DNA from 4 places in the Rhizobium fabae genome. Region 4 is predicted to be linked to each of the others. Evidence: predicted binding sites of a transcription regulator. Region 4 holds the regulator's gene; each other region holds the start of a gene.
The links. Region 4 encodes LexA, which represses DNA repair genes until DNA is damaged. Its sites were predicted from a motif close to TGTTCNNNNTGTGTTCNG; they were not measured.
Positions count from the first base shown of each region.

Region 1: EFB14_RS12590 (DNA recombination protein RmuC) is a predicted target of LexA. The motif match lies at 3,838-3,855, and genes of this name have one in related genera.
Region 2: EFB14_RS13050 (YifB family Mg chelatase-like AAA ATPase) is a predicted target of LexA. The motif match lies at 3,171-3,188, and genes of this name have one in related genera.
Region 3: EFB14_RS25995 (DUF5680 domain-containing protein) is a predicted target of LexA. The motif match lies at 4,005-4,022, and genes of this name have one in related genera.

Region 1 is NZ_ML133649.1:271,457-276,675, reverse strand. It holds gene EFB14_RS12600 (methyl-accepting chemotaxis protein) at 1-1,356, opposite strand, end outside; gene EFB14_RS12595 (ribokinase) at 1,600-2,499, opposite strand; gene EFB14_RS12590 (DNA recombination protein RmuC) at 2,586-3,806, opposite strand; gene EFB14_RS12585 (globin-coupled sensor protein) at 4,010-5,219, shown strand, end outside.
Region 2 is NZ_ML133649.1:362,961-368,179, forward strand. It holds gene EFB14_RS13040 (LysE family translocator) at 1-256, shown strand, start outside; gene cysK (cysteine synthase A) at 401-1,363, shown strand; gene EFB14_RS13050 (YifB family Mg chelatase-like AAA ATPase) at 1,564-3,096, opposite strand; gene gshB (glutathione synthase) at 3,265-4,209, opposite strand; gene EFB14_RS13060 (ABC transporter permease) at 4,364-5,219, opposite strand, start outside.
Region 3 is NZ_ML133658.1:91,415-96,633, forward strand. It holds gene EFB14_RS33040 (hypothetical protein) at 1-148, opposite strand, end outside; gene proS (proline--tRNA ligase) at 147-1,469, shown strand; gene EFB14_RS25985 (lipoprotein-releasing ABC transporter permease subunit) at 1,485-2,789, shown strand; gene EFB14_RS25990 (ABC transporter ATP-binding protein) at 2,804-3,487, shown strand; gene EFB14_RS25995 (DUF5680 domain-containing protein) at 3,495-3,959, opposite strand; gene dnaE (DNA polymerase III subunit alpha) at 4,471-5,219, shown strand, end outside.
Region 4 is NZ_ML133646.1:450,406-455,624, reverse strand. It holds gene EFB14_RS05325 (ComEC/Rec2 family competence protein) at 1-894, shown strand, start outside; gene lexA (transcriptional repressor LexA) at 875-1,594, opposite strand; gene EFB14_RS05315 (alpha/beta fold hydrolase) at 1,944-2,762, opposite strand; gene choX (choline ABC transporter substrate-binding protein) at 2,774-3,712, opposite strand; gene betI (choline-binding transcriptional repressor BetI) at 3,822-4,400, shown strand; gene EFB14_RS05300 (VOC family protein) at 4,663-5,219, shown strand, end outside.

The DNA.
Region 1 (5,219 bases), on a different contig from region 4:
GTCGTCGGCGATGCGGTAACCCAGATTGCCCTGCGACAGCTCAGAAAGCCCGGCGCCGACGATCGAGACGATACGGCGCTGCAGCGATACCGATTCCTGGCGCTCCGATTCCGAACGGCCGCGCTCGGCCTCGGCGGCCTGCCGCTGGTCGGCGGCCTCGCTTTCGAGGCGCCTGGAGTCGGCGAGTTTGAAGCGGAAGCCTTCAAGCGCCTTGGCGACCGAACCGATTTCGTCGGTGCGATCCTGGGCTGCGACCGGTTCGGAATATTCTCCGGCGCTGAGCGCCTTGACGCTGGCGACGAGGCCGCCGAGCGGCCGCTGTACGAACGAACGGACGGCGAAATAGAGCGCGAGCATCACGGCGCCGAGCACGATGAGGCCGTTGACGATCATCATAAAGGTCTGGTCTCGCACTGGCGCATTGATCGCCGTATGCGGCACGTCGACGAGCACGACCCAGGTGGCGTTGACGCCCGGAACCGCGAATGGATAGACGACGCGGTCGAAGGGATCGCTGCCGTCATTGGTGAGGTCGCGGATAAGGCCGGGCTGCTTGCCCGACAAAGCCGATTTGACGACGTCAGCGCCCTCGCCGCCATATTCCTTGCTCATAAGGTCGGCGACAGGTGCGACGACCCAGGTGCCGTTCTGCGCCAGCAGCGTCACGCGGCCGGAGCCGAAAGGGTGTAGCGCTTGCAGCTTGTCGGTCAGCGATTTCAGCGAGATGTCCACGCCGCCGACGCCGATCATCTTGCCGCCCGACATGACCGGATAGGCGATCGAGGTCAGCAACGTCGGCACGTCAGTCCCTTGGGCCAGATAAGGCGTCGTGATTGCGCCCTTGCCGCTGTCGGCGGCAAGCTTCCACCATTCGGACGTATAATCGTTGTCGAAGGTCGAATACTGGATGCCGCCATCCTTGGTCTTCGACCAGTAGGGCGTGAAGGCGCCGTTCTTGTTGGTACCTTCGTTATTATTGTTGGCGATCTCCGTGGTCTTGCCGTCGAGCGCGCCGAGCTGTTCGCAGAACCAGCTGCCGAAGGCGAAGGCATTCTGTTCGAGGTTGGCCTTCAGCACGTTGATCGTGCCCTTGCGATCGAGCGATTTGCCTTCGTGGCCACGGCCGATGACGCCGGACATAGTGCGCGCGGCGCTGGCGAGTTCGCCGACATTGGCAGCGATTTCATTGGCGATCGATTTTGCCTCGAGATTGGCCTGGTCCATCGTCAGCGTCTGGACGCGATCCCGGGTCTGGCCGATGAGGAAAAAGTTCGAAACGATGAGAACAAGCGCGATGGCGATGCCTGTGATGACGATGAGCTTCGCCGCAAGCGATTTCATACGAAAAATGAACATAGGGTCCTCGGGCAGGGATGCGCCGAATGGGCATTCTCCGGCGCAGGAGCAAAGGCCTCGCTCCGTCATGGAGTAGCCGCGTGGATGGCCGGATCTCAAAAGCAGGAGTAGCCGGCGACCACGGGCAACATCGCCAGAGATCTCTTAAATTTGAATGAAACTTTAGTAGCTTGCCCAGGGAAAATCACAGGAATTCCCTTAAAATTAAGGGCCCCATTTTGCGGCTTCGCAAAAGAGACGGAGCTATATCCTGTCTGCGACGTCCTTGCTCGAGGGGATCGAAGGCTGCGCTCCGGCCTTGAGGCAGGCGAGCGAACCTGCAACGGCCGCGCGGCGCAGCGCCGAGGCGAAATCGAGCCCGTCATCGAGGCTCGCGGCGAAATAGCCGCAGAAGGTGTCTCCCGCGCCGACCGTATCGACAGGTTCGATCACCAAGCCCTGAGCTCTTGAAATCGCCCCGTCGCGAATGGCGATGACCCCGTCGCCGCCAAGCGTCACGATCAGCGTCTGGCCGGTCTCCTGATGCAGGCGGATCAGCGCTACCTCGCGCGCGGCTGCGTCCATACCGTTCTGTCCTGCAAGCCGCTCGAATTCGGTCTCATTGGCAATGACGATATCGGCCAGCCGGCCAAGACGCGGCGCATCGGGGATCAGCGGAGCGAGGTTGAGAATGCTGGTGACCCCTTTGGCGCGGGCGGCCGACAGTGCGCGCTCGACGGCCGTAACGGGCACTTCAAGCTGCAGCATCAGGATATCGCCTCCCTTCATGCCGCCGACCGCCGTTTCGGCATCGGCGGGTGTTACGAGGCCGTTGGCGCCGGGAACGACGGCAATCATGTTTTCCCCGTCGCCGCCGACAAGGATCAGCGCCGTGCCCGTGGGACCATCGACATGGCTGACGAGAGAAAGGTCGGTTCCCGCATCATCGAGCAGGGCAAGGGCATCTGCGGCGAAGGCATCCTTGCCGACGGCGCCGGCCATATGCACAGTGCAGCCGGCGCGGCGCGCCGCCAGCGCCTGGTTGGCGCCCTTACCGCCGGCGGCCGTGGCAAAGCCATTGCCGGCCACGGTTTCGCCGGGCTTCGGCAGGCGCTCGGTCGTGGCGATGAGATCCATGTTGATGGACCCGAAAACTGTAATCATGAAGATGCCTCGTCATCTGGAGCTTGCGGGCGACAGCATGCTCCAACTCTTCGATAGAATTGCAGGCGCGACACTGCCCGAAGCGGTCACTCCTCGTCAACCACCCGCAGCTTGAGGAGGCCGGTGCGGCTTTCCATTGATTTGGTTGCAGGCTCGCTGTCGCGGGCCGGCTTGCCATCGCTCGCCTCGAATTCCAGCCCTTCGATCTTGGCACCGCGCTTGGTAAGCTTGTCGGCTGACGTGACCACCATGTCGATATCTTTCTGCGCCATGGCGAAATGGCCCTGCAGCTTGCGCACCCGCTCGTCGAGACGGCCGAGATCATCCATCAGTAGGGCCACCTCACCCTGGATCAGATGTGCCTGCGCCCGCATGCGCTGATCCTTGAGAACAGCCTGGATGACCTGGATCGACAGCATCAGCAGCGACGGCGAGACGATGACGATGCGTGAACGATGCGCCTTCTGCACCACCGGCTCGAAATTTTCGTGGACCTCGGCGAAGATCGATTCGGACGGCACGAAGAGAAAAGCCGTATCCTGGGTTTCGCCCTGGATCAGATATTTCTCGGAAATATCCCGGATATGGACTTCCATGTCGCGGCGGAACTGCTGGCTTGCGATCTTGCCGGCCTCGGGGCTGCCCGCATCACGAATCGCGTTCCAGGCTTCGAGCGGGAATTTCGCGTCGATCACCAGCGACGGCGCGTCGTTCGGCATGCGGATCGTGCAGTCCGGCCGCGAGCCGTTGGAAAGCGTCGGCTGGAAGGAATAGGCGCCCCTCGGCAGGCCGTCGGCGATGATGGTTTCCATGCGCGACTGGCCGAAGGCGCCGCGCGTTTGCTTGTTGGAGAGAATGGCCTGCAGCCCGACGACATCCTTGGCGAGCGTCTGGATATTGTTCTGCGCGGCATCGATGACCGCCAGCCGCTCCTGCAACCGCTGCAGGTTCTCGTGCGTCGATTTTGTCTGCTCGGTGATCGTCGAACTGACGCGCTGCGTCATGCCGTCGAGGCGTTGGTTGATCGTCTGGTTGAGTTCGCTCTGCCGCGCACCGAAAACCTCGGTCATCGCCGCGATGCGGCCCTGCATTTCCGCCTGGATCTTCAAAAGCTCGGCCATGCGCGCCTCGCTTTCCCCAGCGCGAAAGCTTGCCTCTTCCGCCTGCTCGCGGCGAAGGCTGGCACCGTGCAGGAGAAGGACGATCACCAGCAGGACGAGGGCAGCGAGAACCCCGCCGGCAAGCGCCAGCATGGCCGGGCTGATCGACGCAAGGGAAAGAGTGAGCGAATCGGAATGACTAGTCATTCCAAACCATAACAGAAGAGATGGCGATATCTAGATCAAAACGTGAACAGAATTGGCGCTCCCCAATATCTTCGCAAGCAGCAGTGATTCCTCGTTCATCGGAAGAAATCGCCGCCTAGTTTAACGATTGCTCAACTATATTCGCCAAAACCTGTGGCGCAGAAATTCCCTCCCGCGCGCTTGCGCCAAGTATAGAGATCCCCATGACGTCCCAGCAGACCGACAATGCCCTCAGGCAGCGCCTCGATTTCATCGAACTGGATGAGGCGGCGCGCAAGTCGATGCGGGATCTGCGCCCTGTCATATCGGAGCTGATTGGCGACGCCCTCGACAAATTCTACGCCAAGATCGCCAGGACCTCCGCCGTTGCCGGCTTTTTTGCCGACAAGTCTCATATGGGCCATGCCAAGAAGCGCCAGCAGGATCATTGGGCCAATCTCGCCGGCGGCACCTTCGACGAGAGCTATGTCGCAGGTGTGACCGCCGTCGGCCGCACGCATGCCCGCATCGGGCTGGAGCCGCGCTGGTATATCGGGGGCTACGCCATCGTCATGTCGGAACTCGTCAAAGGCATCATGGAGAAGCAGTGGCCTTCGGTCTTCGCGCGCAAGCAGGGCAAGCTGCTGGCCGAGAAGTTGTCGGCGGTCATCAAGGCCGGCATGCTCGACATGGATTATTCCATCTCGGTCTACCTGGAAACGCTCGAAGCCAAGCGCCGTGCATTGGAGGAGGAGCGCACACAGGCCGAATCCGACCAGGCGATGGCGCTGGAGCAATTGCGCCGTGGTCTGGAAGCGCTCTCGAACGGTGATCTCGAAGCCACGCTGCCGACCGACCTGCCGGGCAATTTCAAGCAGATGGCCGAGGACTATAATCGCGCCGTCAGCGCCCTTCGACAGTCCTTCGCGTCCGTGCGCGAGACCTCGGGCCATATTATGAGCGGCGCCGACGTCATTTCTAACGCGACCAACGATCTGGCGCTGCGCACCGCCCAGCAGGCGGCGGGCGTCGAGGAGAGTTCGGCGGCCCTGCAGCAGCTTTCCGTCAGCGTCGGCCAGACAGCCGCCAATGCCGAGAAGGCTTCGGGCGCCGTGCGCGAGACGCAGCAGAAGGCAAAGAACTCAGGCGAACTCGTCACCAGCGCCGTCTCGGCGATGGCCGGCATCGAAAAATCCTCGACCGAGATCTCCAAGATCATCGGGGTCATCGACGAGATTGCCTTCCAGACCAATCTTCTGGCTCTGAATGCCGGCGTCGAGGCGGCGCGCGCCGGCGATGCCGGCAAGGGTTTTGCGGTCGTCGCCCAAGAAGTCCGCCAACTCGCCCAGCGCACGGCCGACGCCGCCAAGGAGATCAAGAACCTGATCTCGCAGAGCTCAACCCAGGTCAACCAGGGTGTCGGCATCGTCTCCA
Region 2 (5,219 bases), on a different contig from region 4:
CAATCCGAAGACGATGCTCTTCTATGTCGCCCTGGCGCCGACACTGATCGATATCGGCAATATCGGCCTGCGAGACTATGCGCTCCTGCTCGCCGTGACCTTCGTGGTGCTGATCGTCGTGCTGGTGCCTTACATGCTGCTTGCCTCTCGGGCTCGCACGATGCTGAAGCAGCCGCGCGCCCTACAGGCGCTGAACCGGGTTGCGGCCGGCATCCTCGCTGGCACGGCGGCCTTCATCGCCACGCGGGCGGCCTGAAATAAACATTCGGCAAGAACCGGTTTTCAAAGCTTATTTTCTCCCCGAACCGCTTTGCCGGGATGAACGCGGACTGGTCTCCTTCAACCTTTGACCCTATTCTCCTCCCCGATTCAGGGTCAGGATTTCAAAGGGAGAACACCCATGTCGCACAAGCCCGGCCGCGGCCGCATCTATTCCTCGATCACCGAGACCATCGGCGACACGCCGCTCGTACGCTTCGACAAGCTGGCGCGGGAAAAGGGCGTGGTGGCGAACCTGATCGGCAAGCTCGAATTCTTCAACCCGATCGCCTCCGTCAAGGACCGCATCGGTGTCGCGATGATCGAAAGCCTTGAAGCGCAGGGCAAGATCACGCCCGGCAAGACGGTGCTGATCGAGCCGACCTCCGGCAATACCGGCATCGCGCTCGCCTTTGCGGCTGCCGCCAAGGGTTATCGGCTGATCCTCACCATGCCGGAAACCATGTCGGTCGAACGCCGCAAGATGCTGGCGCTGCTCGGCGCCGAGCTGGTGCTGACCGAGGGACCAAAGGGCATGAAGGGCGCCATCGCCAAGGCCGAGGAACTGGCATCCTCCCTTCCCGATGCCGTCATTCCGCAGCAGTTCGAAAACCCGGCCAATCCCGAAATCCACCGCAAGACGACGGCCGAGGAAATCTGGAACGACACCGACGGCACGGTCGACATCGTCGTCTCCGGCATCGGCACCGGCGGCACGATCACCGGCGTCGGCCAGGTGCTGAAGAGCCGCAAGCCCGAGATCAAGATCATCGCCGTCGAACCCGCCGACTCGCCGATCCTGTCCGGCGGCAATCCCGGCCCGCACAAGATCCAGGGCATCGGCGCCGGCTTCGCACCGAAGATCCTCGACACCGGCATCTATGACGAAGTCGTCACCGTGACCAACGACGAGGCCTTCGAACAGGCGCGCCTCGTCGCCCGGCTCGAAGGCGTGCCGGTCGGCATCTCCTCGGGTGCGGCGCTGACCGCCGCGATCAAGGTCGGCAGCCGCCCCGAAAATGCCGGCAAGAATATCGTCATCATCATTCCGTCCTTCGCCGAGCGCTATCTTTCGACGGCGCTGTTCGAGGGGCTGGGGAGCTAAGGTAGGGTTTGGCCGGGTGTCTCTCGGTCGCTCATCTCCGTAGGGTATTGGGGCGCTTCGGCGCCCCAGTTTGTTGACGAACCTCGCTCCTCATTCGGCGTCATCCTCGGCCTTGTGCCGAGGATCTGCTGCACCTGATGCAGATACTCGGGACAAGCCCGAGCATGACGCTAGAGGAGGCGCTTCGACACCCCCATCTCCTACGCCGCCGCCGTCAGCCTTTCACCGGCGATGCGATAGGAAATCGCTTCGGCGAGATGCATTCGGCCGACGGTCGGTTTGTCGTCGAGATCGGCCAGCGTGCGGGCGACCTTGAGGACGCGGTGATAGCCGTGGGCGGAGAATTTCATCTTTTCGGCGGCGTCGCGTAGCAGCTGCAGGCCGCTGGCGTCGGGTTCGGCCATCTTCTCGATCATCGCGGTGGAGCAGCGCGCATTGGTGCCGATGCCTTTTGCGCCAGCGCTCTCGAAGCGCTCCTGCTGGATCTCGCGGGCGCGGGCAACGCGGCGGGCGACGTCGACGCTAGCCTCCGCGGCCATCGGCCGGATGAGATCGGCAGCGGAGACGGCCGGCACGTCGATGCGGATATCGATGCGGTCCATCAGCGGGCCGGAGATGCGGGCCTGGTAATCGCTCATGCAGCGCGGGCCGCGGGCGCAGGTATGGCCCGGCTCGCCGGCCATGCCGCAGCGGCAGGGGTTCATCGCCGCGATCAGCTGGAACTTCGCCGGATAGGAGACGCGGTGATTGGCGCGGGCGATGACGCATTCTCCGCCTTCGAGCGGCTGGCGCAGCGCGTCCAGCGCCTGCGGCGTGAATTCGGGAAACTCGTCGAGAAAAAGCACGCCGTGATGGGCAAGCGAGGCTTCGCCTGGACGGGCGCGCAGGCCGCCGCCGACGAGGGCGGCCATGGTGGCGGAATGATGCGGGGTGCGGAAGGGCCGGCGGTCGGAAAGCTTGCCGCCGGTGAGCTGGCCGGCAATGGAATGAACCATCGACACTTCCAGCAGCTCGGCGGCCGAAAGCGGCGGCAGGATCGACGGCAGCCTGGCCGCCAGCATCGACTTGCCGGAGCCCGGAGGGCCGACCATCAAAAGATTATGGCCGCCGGCGGCCGCGACCTCGAGCGCGCGCTTGGCGCTTTCCTGGCCCTTGATTTCGGCAAGATCCGGCAGGTTTGCGGCATTGGCGCGGATCGACGCCTCCGGCCGCGACAGCACCTGCGTGCCGCGGAAATGATTGGCAAGGGCGATCAGGCTGCGGGGTGCGAGGATGTCAACGCCGGCGCCCGCCCAGGCGGCTTCGGCGCCGCTTTCGGCCGGGCAGATCAGCCCCTTGCCGAGCGCATTGGCGCCGATCGCAGCTGGCAGCGCGCCTGATATGGCGGCGATCGTTCCATCGAGGTTGAGCTCGCCGACGACGACAAAATCCGACAGCGCATCGGCGGGAATGGCGCCGAGGGCTGCCATCAAAGCGAGCGCGATCGGGAGATCGAAGTGCGAGCCCTCTTTCGGCAGGTCGGCCGGCGCCAGATTGACGGTCACGCGCTTGGCCGGCAGTGCCAGACCGGAAGCGTGAAGGGCCGCCTGCACGCGCTCACGGCTTTCGGCAACCGCCTTGTCGGGCAGGCCGACGATCTGCATTCCGACCTTGCCGGGCGCGACCATGACCTGGACTTCAACCGGCACACCTTCGATGCCCTGGAATGCCACCGTACTGACACGCGCGACCATATCGCCCCCTTGTCCCGCAAACTCTTATACCGCCCCCGGCCCTCGGGCCAGCGGTTGCAATCTGGCATGGAAAAAAGAATAAAACAAGAACGATCAAGGAACGTATTCGGACATTCGCCGCGACCAGGTTGTACCCGGTCACAGGCGAAGCGACGCATGGCGGCAGGCTCAGCGCTTGCGCTCGATCGCATCCCAAAGCAGGCTCGCGATGTCGGCGCCCCCGAACTTCTTGACCTCGCGGATACCCGTCGGCGATGTGACGTTGATCTCCGTCATGTAATCACCGATCACATCGATGCCGACGAGCAGGAAGCCGCGCTCCCTCAGTGCCGGGCCGATGCGGTTGCAGATTTCCTGTTCCCGCGCCGTCACCTCGGTCGCCTCGGCGCGGCCGCCGACATGCATGTTGGAGCGGCTGTCGTGCTCGGCCGGCACGCGGTTGATGGCGCCGGCGAATTCGCCGTCGACGAGGATGATGCGCTTGTCGCCCTTGCGCACGTCAGGCAGATATTGCTGGGCGATGAAGGGCTCGCGGAAGAGCTGGCCGAACATCTCCAGCAGCGAAGAGAGGTTGCGGTCGTCGCGGGTCGAATGGAAGACGCCGGCGCCGCCATTGCCGTAGAGCGGCTTCAGAATGATATCCCCCATCTCGTCGCGGAAGCGGCGGATCTCGGCGGCATCCTTGGTGATCAGCGTCTTCGGCATCAGGTCGGCAAATTCGGTGACGAAGATCTTCTCCGGCGAATTGCGTACCCAGGCCGGATCGTTGACGACGAGCGTCTTCGGATGGATGCGCTCGAGCAGATGCGTCGAGGTGATATAGGCCATGTCGAAGGGCGGGTCCTGGCGCAGCAGCACGACGTCCATGGTCGAGAGGTCGACACGCTCGGGGGCCCCGAGTTCGTAGTGATCGCCCTTGACGTCGCGCAGCACCATCGGCTCGACGCTGGCAAAGAGCTTGTCGTCACGGAAGCTCAGGCGATCGGGGGTGTAATGGAAAAGCCTGTAGCCGCGCGCCTGGGCTTCCAGGCTCATGGCGAAGGTGGAATCGCCTGAGATATTGATGCCTGCGACATGGTCCATCTGGACCGCTACATTGGTGATCTTGGCCATTTCCGTCCCTCGCTGAGTGCCGGACAGATGTAGGTCGGGCAGGCGTCAAACGCAACGGCCAATCAAGGGCCGCGTCGCATCGAAATTGGCTCGTGCGACGCGCTTTAGCTCTTTGTTTCATGCATGTCGGCGCCCCGGAACATGCATTCACCGATCAACGTGTTTCGAGGATCCGCATCAACCGGCCACGATAGCTGTCGAGAATGACGGCGAGTACGATGACGGCGCCGATAACGATCGGCTTGATATTGTCGTCGGCGCCCAGGAGCTGCAATCCCGTCGACAGAACCTGCAGAATGCAGGCGCCGACCAGTGTGCCGACAATCGAGCCCTTGCCGCCGGAGAGGCTGGTTCCGCCGATAATGACGGCGGCGATGGCGTTCAGCTCATAGCCGATGCCGGCGACCGGGCTGCCGACATTGAGGCGGAGCAAATAGACCATGGCGGCGATACCGGCCGTCAGCCCGGAGATCGTGAAGACCGCGATCTTGTATCTCTTCGGCTGATGACCCGACAGGCGGACAGCCTCTTCATTGGTGCCGATTGCGAAGACGAAGCGCCCGAAGACGGTGTAGCGCAGCACGAACCAGCCGATGAGGACGACGACGATCGCGATCATAAAGATCGAGGGGAAGATGCCCCAAAAGATCAGGTTGCCGAAATCGACGAAAGGCTGAGGCAGTCCTGTTATCGTGGAATTGTCGCTCACCACGCGCGCCAGGCCGCTTGCGACGTTCAGCATGCCGAGGGTGACGATAAAGGACGGAAGCTTCCACTTCTCGCAAATCCAGCCGTTGATGGCGCCGAGGGCGGCGCCCGTGCCCATCGACGCCAGACATGCCAGAACAATCGCCTGCCACGGAGAAAACTGCGGATCGATCATGATCGTCGCACCAATGACAGTGCAAAGGGCAAGCAGAGACCCGACGGAAAGATCAATGCCGCCGATGAGGATGACGAAGGTCATGCCCGCAGCAAGCACGGTGTTGATGGCGATCTGCACGAAGATC
Region 3 (5,219 bases), on a different contig from region 4:
TGCGGGTGCGAACATGCGCTTCGGGGAGGTTGCCAACGTCCGTTGCGGGTTTCCTTCCTGCCGCGAAGCGGCTATGAACGCTCCCGACATTAACAATTGTCTTCGATTCCGCTCGCCGGCGGGATCTCAACTGCTCGGAATCCGCCATGCGTCTGTCCCGCTTTTTCATGCCCATCCTCAAGGAAAACCCCAAGGAGGCGGAAATCGTCTCCCATCGGCTGATGCTGCGCGCCGGCATGATCCGTCAGCAGTCGCAGGGCATCTATTCCTGGCTACCGTTGGGCAAGAAGGTGCTGGACAAGGTCAACAACATTATCCGCCAGGAGCAGAACCGCGCCGGCGCCATCGAGCTTTCCATGCCGACCCTGCAGTCGGCCGAGCTCTGGCAGGAAAGCGGCCGCTACGACGCCTATGGCAAGGAAATGCTGCGCATCAAGGACCGTCAGGACCGGCCGATGCTCTACGGCCCGACGAACGAGGAGATGGTGACGGATATTTTCCGCTCTTCCGTCAAATCCTATAAGGACCTGCCGCTCAATCTCTATCACATCCAGCTGAAGTTCCGTGACGAAATCCGTCCGCGCTTCGGCACCATGCGTTCGCGCGAGTTCATGATGAAGGACGCCTATTCCTTCGATCTGACACGCGAAGGGGCGGAGCATTCCTATAACAAGATGTTTGCTGCCTACCTCAGAACATTCGACCGGCTCGGCCTGCGCGCCATCCCGATGCGCGCCGATACCGGTCCGATCGGCGGCAATCTCAGCCATGAATTCATCATCCTCGCCGATACCGGCGAGTCCGAGGTTTTCTGCCACAAGGACTTCGTCGATTTCGACATTCCCGCCGAGAGCACCGATTTCGACAGCGTCGAGGGCCTGAAGGCGATCTTCGACAAGTGGACTTCGCTTTATGCTGCGACCTCGGAAATGCACGACGAGGCGGCTTTCAACGCCGTTCCCGAAGGCGATCGCCTTTCGGCGCGCGGAATCGAGGTCGGCCACATCTTCTATTTCGGCACGAAATATTCCGAGCCGATGGGCGCGAAAGTGCAGGGGCCTGACGGCAAGGAACACTTCGTTCACATGGGTTCCTACGGTATCGGCCCGTCACGCCTTGTTCCCGCCATCATCGAAGCATCGCATGACGACAACGGAATCATCTGGCCGGCTTCGGTCGCGCCCTTCGATATCGTGGTGATCAACATGAAGGCGGGCGATCAGGCCTGCGACGATACATGCGAACTGATCTATGCCGCGCTGACCAAGGCCGGCAAGGATGTGCTCTATGACGATACCGACGATCGGGCCGGCACGAAATTCGCGACCGCCGACCTGATCGGCGTGCCCGTCCAGATCATCGCCGGCCCGCGCGCGGTCGCGAACGGCGAAGTTGAAGTGAAGGACCGCAAGACTGGCGCCCGCGAAACGATGACCATCGAAGCGGCGATCAACAGGTTCGTGGCTTAAGGAAACGGAGGCGAAATGGCAGAGGCAGCAGTGGACCGGAGTTCAAAATCCGGCTTGGGTCCGGCTGGCAGGCCATTTTCCACCTTCGAACGCCTCGTGGCGTGGCGCTATCTGCGCGCCCGCCGCAAGGAGGCCTTCATATCGGTGATCGCTGGCTTCTCCTTCGTCGGCATCATGCTCGGCGTTGCGACGCTGATCATCGTCATGGCCGTCATGAACGGCTTCCGCACCGAACTCGTCTCGCGCATCCTCGGCATCAACGGCCACATGGTCGTCCAACCGTCCGATGGCCCGTTCACCGATTATCCTGACCTCGCCAGCAGGCTCGCCGCTGTGCCCGGCGTCAAGATGGCGCTGCCGTTGGTGGAGGGCCAGGTACTTGCCTCCGCCCAGGCGGGCGGCAGCACCGGCGCGCTGGTGCGCGGCGTCCGCGCGGAGGACCTGACCAAGCTCAAAGCGGTTTCTGAGAATATCAAACCGGGCGACATGGTAGGCTTTGCCTCCGGCCAGGGCGTGCTGATCGGCACGCGCATGGCCGACCAGTTGGGTCTTAGCGTCGGCGACCTTATTACGCTGACGTCGCCAGATGGTGATATTACGCCAATGGGCGTCAGCCCGCGCGTCAAGTCCTACAAGATTTCCGGACTCTTCCAGATCGGCATGTCGGAATACGACTCCTCTATCATCTTCATGCCGCTGGAGGAGGCGCAGCTCTATTTCAACGCCGAGGGGTTGGTGCAGTCGATCGAACTCTTCGTCGACAACCCCGACGATATAGACAATCTGAGGCCCAAGGTAGTGGAGGCGGCCGGCCGCCAGATCAACCTCACCGACTGGCGCCAGCGCAACCAGACCTTCTTCTCCGCACTCCAGGTCGAGCGCAACGTCATGTTCATGATCCTGACGCTGATCGTGCTCGTCGCGGCGCTGAACATCATCTCCGGCCTCATCATGCTGGTGAAGGACAAGGGCAGCGACATCGCCATTCTGCGCACCATGGGCGCCAGCGCCGGCGCGATCATGCGCATCTTCTTCATGACAGGGGCGGCGATCGGCATTGTCGGTACCATTGGCGGTGTGTTGCTCGGTGTTCTCGTCTGCGTCAACATCGAATCCGTCCGCCAATTCTTCTCCTGGGTATCAGGCACCGTTCTCTTCAATCCGCAGGTCTATTTCCTCAGCCAACTGCCGGCCGAAATGGATTTCAGCGAAACGATGTCGATCGTCGTCATGGCGCTGACACTCTCCTTCATTGCGACCATTTTCCCGGCCTGGCGCGCCTCCAGGCTCGATCCGGTGCAGGCCCTGCGCTACGAATAAGGAATGCCGCCTTCATGAAACGCAACGTCGTTCTCAAGCTTACCGGCGTCGAGCGCCATTACGGGCAGGGCAATACGCTGCTCTCGATCCTGAAGGGCGCGGATTTTTCGATGTCGAAGGGCGAGATCGTCGCTCTCGTCGCTCCCTCTGGCACCGGCAAGTCGACACTGCTGCACGTTGCCGGCCTGCTGGAGCATCCAGACGGCGGTGAAGTCAACATCAACGGGCATGCCTGTGACGGCCTTAGCGACGAGAAACGCACCGCGATCCGCCGCAACGAGATCGGCTTCGTCTACCAGTTCCACCATCTGCTGCCGGAATTCTCGGCGCTCGAAAACATCATGATGCCGCAGCTGATCGCCGGGCTTTCCTGGAAGGAAGCCGGAGAGCGGGCAGGTCAGCTTCTCGATTACATGCGCATCGGCCATCGCGGCTCGCATCGTCCGGGCGAGCTATCCGGCGGCGAACAGCAACGCGTTGCAATCGCCCGCGCCGTCGCCAATGCCCCGACCTTGCTGCTTGCCGACGAGCCCACAGGCAATCTCGACCCGGAAACGGCAAGCTATGTCTTCGACGCGCTGGAGGCACTGGTGCGCCAGTCCGGCCTTGCGGCCCTCATCGCCACCCACAATCACGAGCTCGCCCGCCGCATGGATCGGCGCGTGACGATCTCCGACGGCAAGATCGTCGATTTCTGAGCGGCGGTCACGGGATGATCAGGCCGCCGCGATAATCGAGAGCATAGGCCTTTCGGCCGTCGACCATGATGCATTCGCTGCCGCTGAATCGCTCGCAACCGCCTTCGCTGCGATCGATATAGCGGCCGAACGCATGCTCGAATTCCATTCCGCCAAGAAACCGGCCTTCGCGATACATTGCTGAAAGCGCCGCCTTGATCACCGCTCCGGCCGCGCTGCCATCGATGAGGTCAGGCGCGACGACGCAGCCGAAATAGTTCATCGCCCAGACGGGTTCGTCGGCAAACCAAACCACCTCCTGTCCGGCAAAATCGGTGCCGCCGAAATAGCTGTCGAGATAGCGCCAGCCGCCGCGATCGTACCCGATATCGTGAGCACCCGGCCGGCAGGGTAGGCGGGGCACACCACCGCCGACATAGGTCGCGGCCTTGGCCTCTACGATGAATTCGTTCAGCATCCTGGTGTCGAGCACTACCGTCTCCTCCTGACTGATCTGGTAGCGATATAGCAGGGAAATCGGAACATAAGAAGAACAAAACAGCAGGAATCGCTTAACCGCCTGTGGGAATTGGCTCGGCCTTTGAACGATCTGCGACGATCCTCTTCGGGTCTGAATGCAGGGCCGGTCGCGCGGGCATGCTCAAGGGAGGCGTCGAGGCAAGACCGATTCGGCGCATCGCGAACGAGATTTCTTAAACGCAAGTTATGAGGAAAAGATTCCTGTTGACATGCGAACATAAATGGAACAAAGTGAAAACATAACGAGTAAGGAGAGCCAAATGACTGACATGATCCGTGATATCGCAGCATTCACCTCCATCGCAATGTTCGTTGCCAGCTTTTCGCTCATCGTCATGGCGATCTAAAGTTTTCAGGGGATCGCATGGCAGTCACGCGGTTCGGACGCGGGACTTCTTCTGGACATCATCTCCCTCTATGCCGACAATGCGTCCGATTCATTCGGTCGATTGGGAAGGCATGTCATGGCGGATACGGCAAAGGGTTCAACGGGTGAGGCGATCGGCGGCACGCCGGGCTTCGTCCACCTGAGGGTCCATTCCGCCTATTCGCTTCTCGAGGGCGCCCTGCCGCTGAAGAAGATCCTCTACAAAGCGACCGGCGACAGCCAGCCGGCGATCGCGATCACCGACACCAACAATCTGTTTGTCGCGCTGGAATTTTCCCAGAAGGCGATGGACGAAGGCCTGCAGCCGATCATCGGCTGCCAGCTTTCGATCGATATGGAAGACGGGCTGGAAACGGAAAAGCGCGGTGGCCAGCAGGCGCTGATCAAACTGCCGTCGATCGTTCTTCTCGCTGCGACGGATGCCGGCTACGAACGGCTCGTCGATCTCGTCAGCCGCGCCTATCTCGGTGGCGAAAGCAACCAGGCCGTCCATATCAGCGCCTCATGGCTTGAGGAGGCCGGCACGGAAGGGCTGATTGCATTGACCGGCGCCCTGACCGGGCCGGTCGACGTGGCAATCAAGGAAGGTCATTCCGCGCAGGCGGAAGCTCGGCTGCTCGCGCTGAAGCGTCTCTTTGGCGACAGGCTCTATGTCGAGTTGCAGCGGCATGGCACCTACGACAAACGGCACGAGCAGAAGATCGTCGGGCTCGCCTATGCCCACGACCTGCCGCTGGTTGCAACCAACGAAGCCTTCTTCCCGACGCGGGACGATTACGACGCCCATGATGCGCTGATGGCGGTGGCCCACAATGCCATCGTCTC
Region 4 (5,219 bases):
CCATTCGGCATGATCGCGATGCTGCTGATGCCCTTTGGCCTGGACGGTTGGGCATGGCAGGTCGCAGGCACTGGGCTCGATCTGGTGATCGCAATTGCAAACACGGTATCCGGCTGGGGCGGCAATGTAGACGTGGGCCGTTTGTCCGGTTGGTATTTCCCGACGGCTGTCTTCGGCTTTCTCTTGCTGACATTGCTCAAAACCCGCCTGCGGCACATTGGAACGGCAATCGTCGCGATTTCCACGCTGGCTGTCGTGATGCTGCCGTCAGAGGCGGCCCCCAACGTCACCATTGCCGAAGACGGCGGTCTGGTCGCTATCGTCGATGGCGAGACGATGGCTTCGAACCGCACGAAGCCACCAGCTTTTATCTTCGAACAATGGAAACGCGCGCTTGCCATCGAAGAACACCGCCAGCCGGTGATGGTTGGGATGAGCAACGCGCCTGCTGCGCCTCAAGGCAAAAGGCTGCAACTCTCGCCGGATCAGCAGAATGACGCCCGAGAGGCGATGAGACAGGCGATCGCCACCAACCCACCGTCACACTTTTCCTGCCTGAAGGCCGCCTGGTGCACCACCCTACTTGATAATGGAAAGACACTGACTGTCATCGACAATGTCGCCTATCTCGGACCGGCTTGTGATACAGCTGATATCGTCGTCACACCGGTCCGCTTGCGCTTTGACCGCTGCCGTTCCGGCGCGCTGCTCTTTACGGGCGAGACGCTGCGCAAGACAGGGGCGGTCGAGCTTCGCTTTACCGAAAGGGGGATCGAGGTTGCAACGGCATTCGACACATTGCTGCGACCTTGGATGCGCCACCGCGCCTATGATTGGCGCAGCGACAGCTTTGCAGATTCCGGCAAAGCTGATCTCAATGATAGCGGCGAATGAGCCCGACGAGTTTGCCCTGAACCTTGACGCGATCCGGCCCGAAGATACGGGTCTCGTATGCCGGGTTGGCCGCTTCCAGCGCGATCGAGGCGCCCTTGCGGCGGAAGCGCTTCAGCGTCGCTTCCTCGTCATCGACGAGGGCAACGACGATGTCGCCGGGACTGGCGGTGCTGCCGTTGCGGATGATCACGGTGTCGCCATCGAAGATGCCGGCATCGATCATCGAATCGCCCTTGACCTCCAGCGCATAATGTTCGCCGGAACCGAGCATGTCGGCCGGAACGGTGATGTCGTGCGTGTTGTTCTGGATCGCCGAGATCGGAACGCCGGCGGCGATTCGACCCATGACCGGTACGGAGATCGAGTTGCCGTTTTCGGCGACGGGCTTCACGGAAGCGGGAGGGGCGACCGGCTGGGGTTTGCCGAGACTGCCCTCGATGACGCTCGGCGAAAAGCCGCGCCGAGGCTGGATGCTGGGGCTATAGGCCTCCGGAAGCTTGATGACCTCGAGCGCGCGGGCCCGGTTCGGTAGGCGGCGAATGAAACCTCGTTCTTCGAGCGCCGTGATCAGGCGGTGGATGCCGGATTTGGAGGCGAGATCCAGGGCATCCTTCATTTCGTCGAAAGACGGAGGAACGCCGGATTCCTTCATGCGCTCATGAATGAAAAGGAGAAGCTCCTGTTGTTTGCGCGTGAGCATCGACGTCAGACCCCGTGATTGAAACAAATCCAGAACAGACACTATATGTTCCATATGTGTTCCGCAAGTAGCTAAATTTCCGTAAAACAGGAGGCAAAAAATTGCTTTGGAATGGCGACGAGACGGCAATTCAGAATTATTCGAGAATGTAGTCAGGTAATGCGTCATTCTTTGGCAACTGATAGTTGCATGGCGGCCTGCCTAGCAAAGTTTGGCGATGACACACCTTTGCGGTCGAGCATATTTCGGTTCGTGAAGGATAGGAAGCGGACTGGAATATCGCCTGCTGAACCTTCCGGGACGATCCCACTTGATTGCTCAAGCCGCGCATTCTCAGAGAGGAAGCTTTTCAGGCAAAAGCGACGTGAAAGAAATCGCGGAGAACCACCGAGACCTTTTCGGGATCCTCCCAGTGCGGGTTATGTCCAAATCCTTCCATCAGGACCGATTGTGCTTTCGAGAGCGCATCTTCGAGCGCCAGCCGGTGACCCGCGTCGAACAGCGCATCCTCGCTACCACCGATGCAAAGCACGGGCATTCTGACCTGTGCCGCGGCCTCCGTCAGATCGAGTGTGGAAAAACAGGCCAGAATACCATGCCAGATCTCTGCCGAAATGGCTGCTGCCTCACGGCTGATCGGGGCGAGGAAACTTGGATCGACTGGATGCGGGCAGGCGTGCCAGAGATCGAAAAATGGATCGCCGGGATCGATCGGATCGCAAAGCCCAAGGATTCCGTCCGTGACTGGATCGCGCTGCGGAAAGGCCGGGCGCACCGTGCCGGAAATCGTGACCAGTGCGACAACAACGTCGGGCAGCCGGGCAGTAAGGTCGATACCGATCATGGCTCCCATCGAATGGCCAATGACCGCGAAGCGCTCAACAGAGAGAGCCGCCATCAGCGCAACGATGGCATCGGTGAAATCCGCGACGGTCATGCCTGCCCCGACCACGGAGCCTCCATGGCCGGGCAAATCCGGGATGATAAGTCGGTAGCCGCAAAGCCACGGCTCCAATAGCGAAAAGCTACGGCTGGAATCCGAGTAGCCGTGCAGCAGCAGTAGCGTCGGCCCCGAACCACCGGTATCAATATATGCGAGTGACTGCCCCTCAGTAAGGGGCAGCATGCGCTTGCGGGCCGTCCAGCCGTTTTGATCGACGACACTCATCAAAAACGGGCTCACAGCGCGAGCTTAGCTTTCACAGCCTCAAGCCCCGGTTTGCCGTCGAGGGTCGTCACACCATCCAGCCAGGCATCGAGACGTCGCGGTTCGCTGACGATGGCTTTCAGGCCAGCCTCCTCCGGAGCCAGCCCATCCGCCATGAGATAACCCATGCCTCTGTTTTCGAAATCGACGTCGAAAGTCAGGTTTTGCAGCAGTTTTGCGACGTTGGGGCATTCCTGAAGGTAACCCTTGCGTACCTGCGTCGAGACCGTGGCTGCGCCGAAATCCGGTCCGTAGAACTTGTCCCCACCGGTCAGGTATTTGATATCCAGCTCGGTATTCATCGGATGCGGCGCCCAACCCTGGAAGACTATGAAGGCTTTGTTCTTTGCGTGGCGTTTGACCTCGGCGAGCATGCCCTGTTCGCTGGATTCGACAACATCCCAGCCGGAAAGACCGAGCGTCTGATCCTGGACCGCGTCCAGCATCAACTGGTTCGAGCCAGGCTCGATGCCGTAGAGCTTCTTTTCGAACTGATCGGGGAATTTCTGCAGGTCGGCGAAATCTTTGACGCCGGCGTCCCAGACGTAGGTCGGGACGGCAAAGGTGTATTTCGCGCCCTTCAGATTGGTCACGACGTTCTCAACTGAGCCGTCCTCCTTGTAGGGCTTGTAGTAGGCGACCATGGCAGGGTCCCAATAGCCAAGAAAGACGTCGAGATCCTTGTTTTTCAAGCTGAGATAGATGACGTCGATGCCGAGCAGCGAGCTTCGCGGCTCGTATCCCAGGGCCTTCAAAAGAGTGAGGCCGACGCCAGTGGTGAAGGCGAGATCGTTCCAGCCGGGCTCTGCCATGCGGATCACTTTGCAGCTTTCCGGATCGGCGGCGAAAGCCGGCATGGCTACGGCACTGAGGAGTATGGAAAGAACGCCTGTCTTCAGATGCTGAATCATTGCATGTCCCCTTTTATTGACCTTTGGGTTATTTAATTGTCCCATAGGTCAATAATTGATCTTTACGGAAGAATTGTCAATGATGGAGACAAGATGAACGGGCACGAGCATGAAACTGACTAAGATCAGCGCGATCCGGCGCAAGGAGCTACGACAGGCGGCCTTCGAGGTGCTGCAGCAAGAAGGCATGGCGGGCGCGACGTTGGAGAAGGTGGCCGCCCATGCCGGTGCCTCCAAAGGCATCGTGCTGCACTATTTTCGAAGCAAGCAGGAGCTCTTCGAGCATGCGATGCGCGAGGCGAATCTTTCACTCAGTGAAGCGGTGAACGCTCGGCTGAAACAGGCGACGACGCCTCGCGAGCGACTGGAGGCGATCATCGAAGGCAATTTCGAGGAGCGTTTCTTCCGACCTTCTATCTGCCACGCCTGGCTTTCTCTTTGCGCCGAGGTTCCGCGCGAGCCGCAGCTCGCCCGCATCCAGAAGGTGATCCATGCCCGCATGCGTTCCAACCTGATGTCGGCGCTGGTCCATCTTCTGCCACGTGCCGAATGCGAGGCCGTGGCGCTGGCGATCACAGCGCTGATCGATGGGCTCTGGCTGCGGGCCGGCTTGCAATCGGAAGGCCTGACCCGAGATATAGCCCTCAATCAGATGCGCGAATATTTGAAATACCGCATCCCACGCTGAATCGGTGCTGGGCGCGCTAGGTGAGGCAAGCGCCTAGCGGTGGCTAAGCAAATCTCCTTGGTGTGAACATGATGCACGGCCTACAAGAGCATCGGCTGCGGCGTTGTAGGATCAAATCTTGCATTCGTTGCGTCCGCTCGACTTGTCTTGGTAGAGGGCCAAGTCGGCCTTGTAGCAAGTTTTCGACTTCGCCGGATTGGCAGGCAGGCCTTGCCTAGAAGGCAGTGGTGTCACACATCTCTGCCGTGTCAGGGAGGGTTTCATGAACGCGCATTCCGCCAAACCGCATCCGCTGGATCATGTCGTGCTGTCCGTCGTCAATATCGATCTGGCGCGCGAGAGGCTCGGCAAGCTCGGCTTCACCGTCGCTGCCGATGCGCGCCATCCCTTCGGAACGGAGAATGCCTGCGTCTTCTTTGCCGACAAGACCTATCTGGAGCCGCTCGGGATTGCGAGCGTTGAGGAGAGCGAGGCGTCGGCACGGCGCGGCAACGTCTTCACCGCCCGCAACCGGGCCTTCCGCTTTCGTTGCGGCGAGGAGGGGCTTTCGGCGGTGGCCTTCGCCACCAAGGATGCTGGTTTCGATCATCGGAATTTTGTCGGCAACGGATCGAGCGCCGGCGAGATGCTGCAGTTCAGCCGGCCGATGACGATGCCTGATGGTTCGGAGAGTATTGCCGGCTTCAAGCTGGCTTTTGCCGGCGATCTGCGCGCGCCCGATTTCTTCCTTTTCGCCGTCGAACGCGTCAATCCGCTGCCGTCGGACCGCAGTGTGCTGGAGGCGCATGCCAATGGCGTGACCGGCATTGCCGAGGTGGC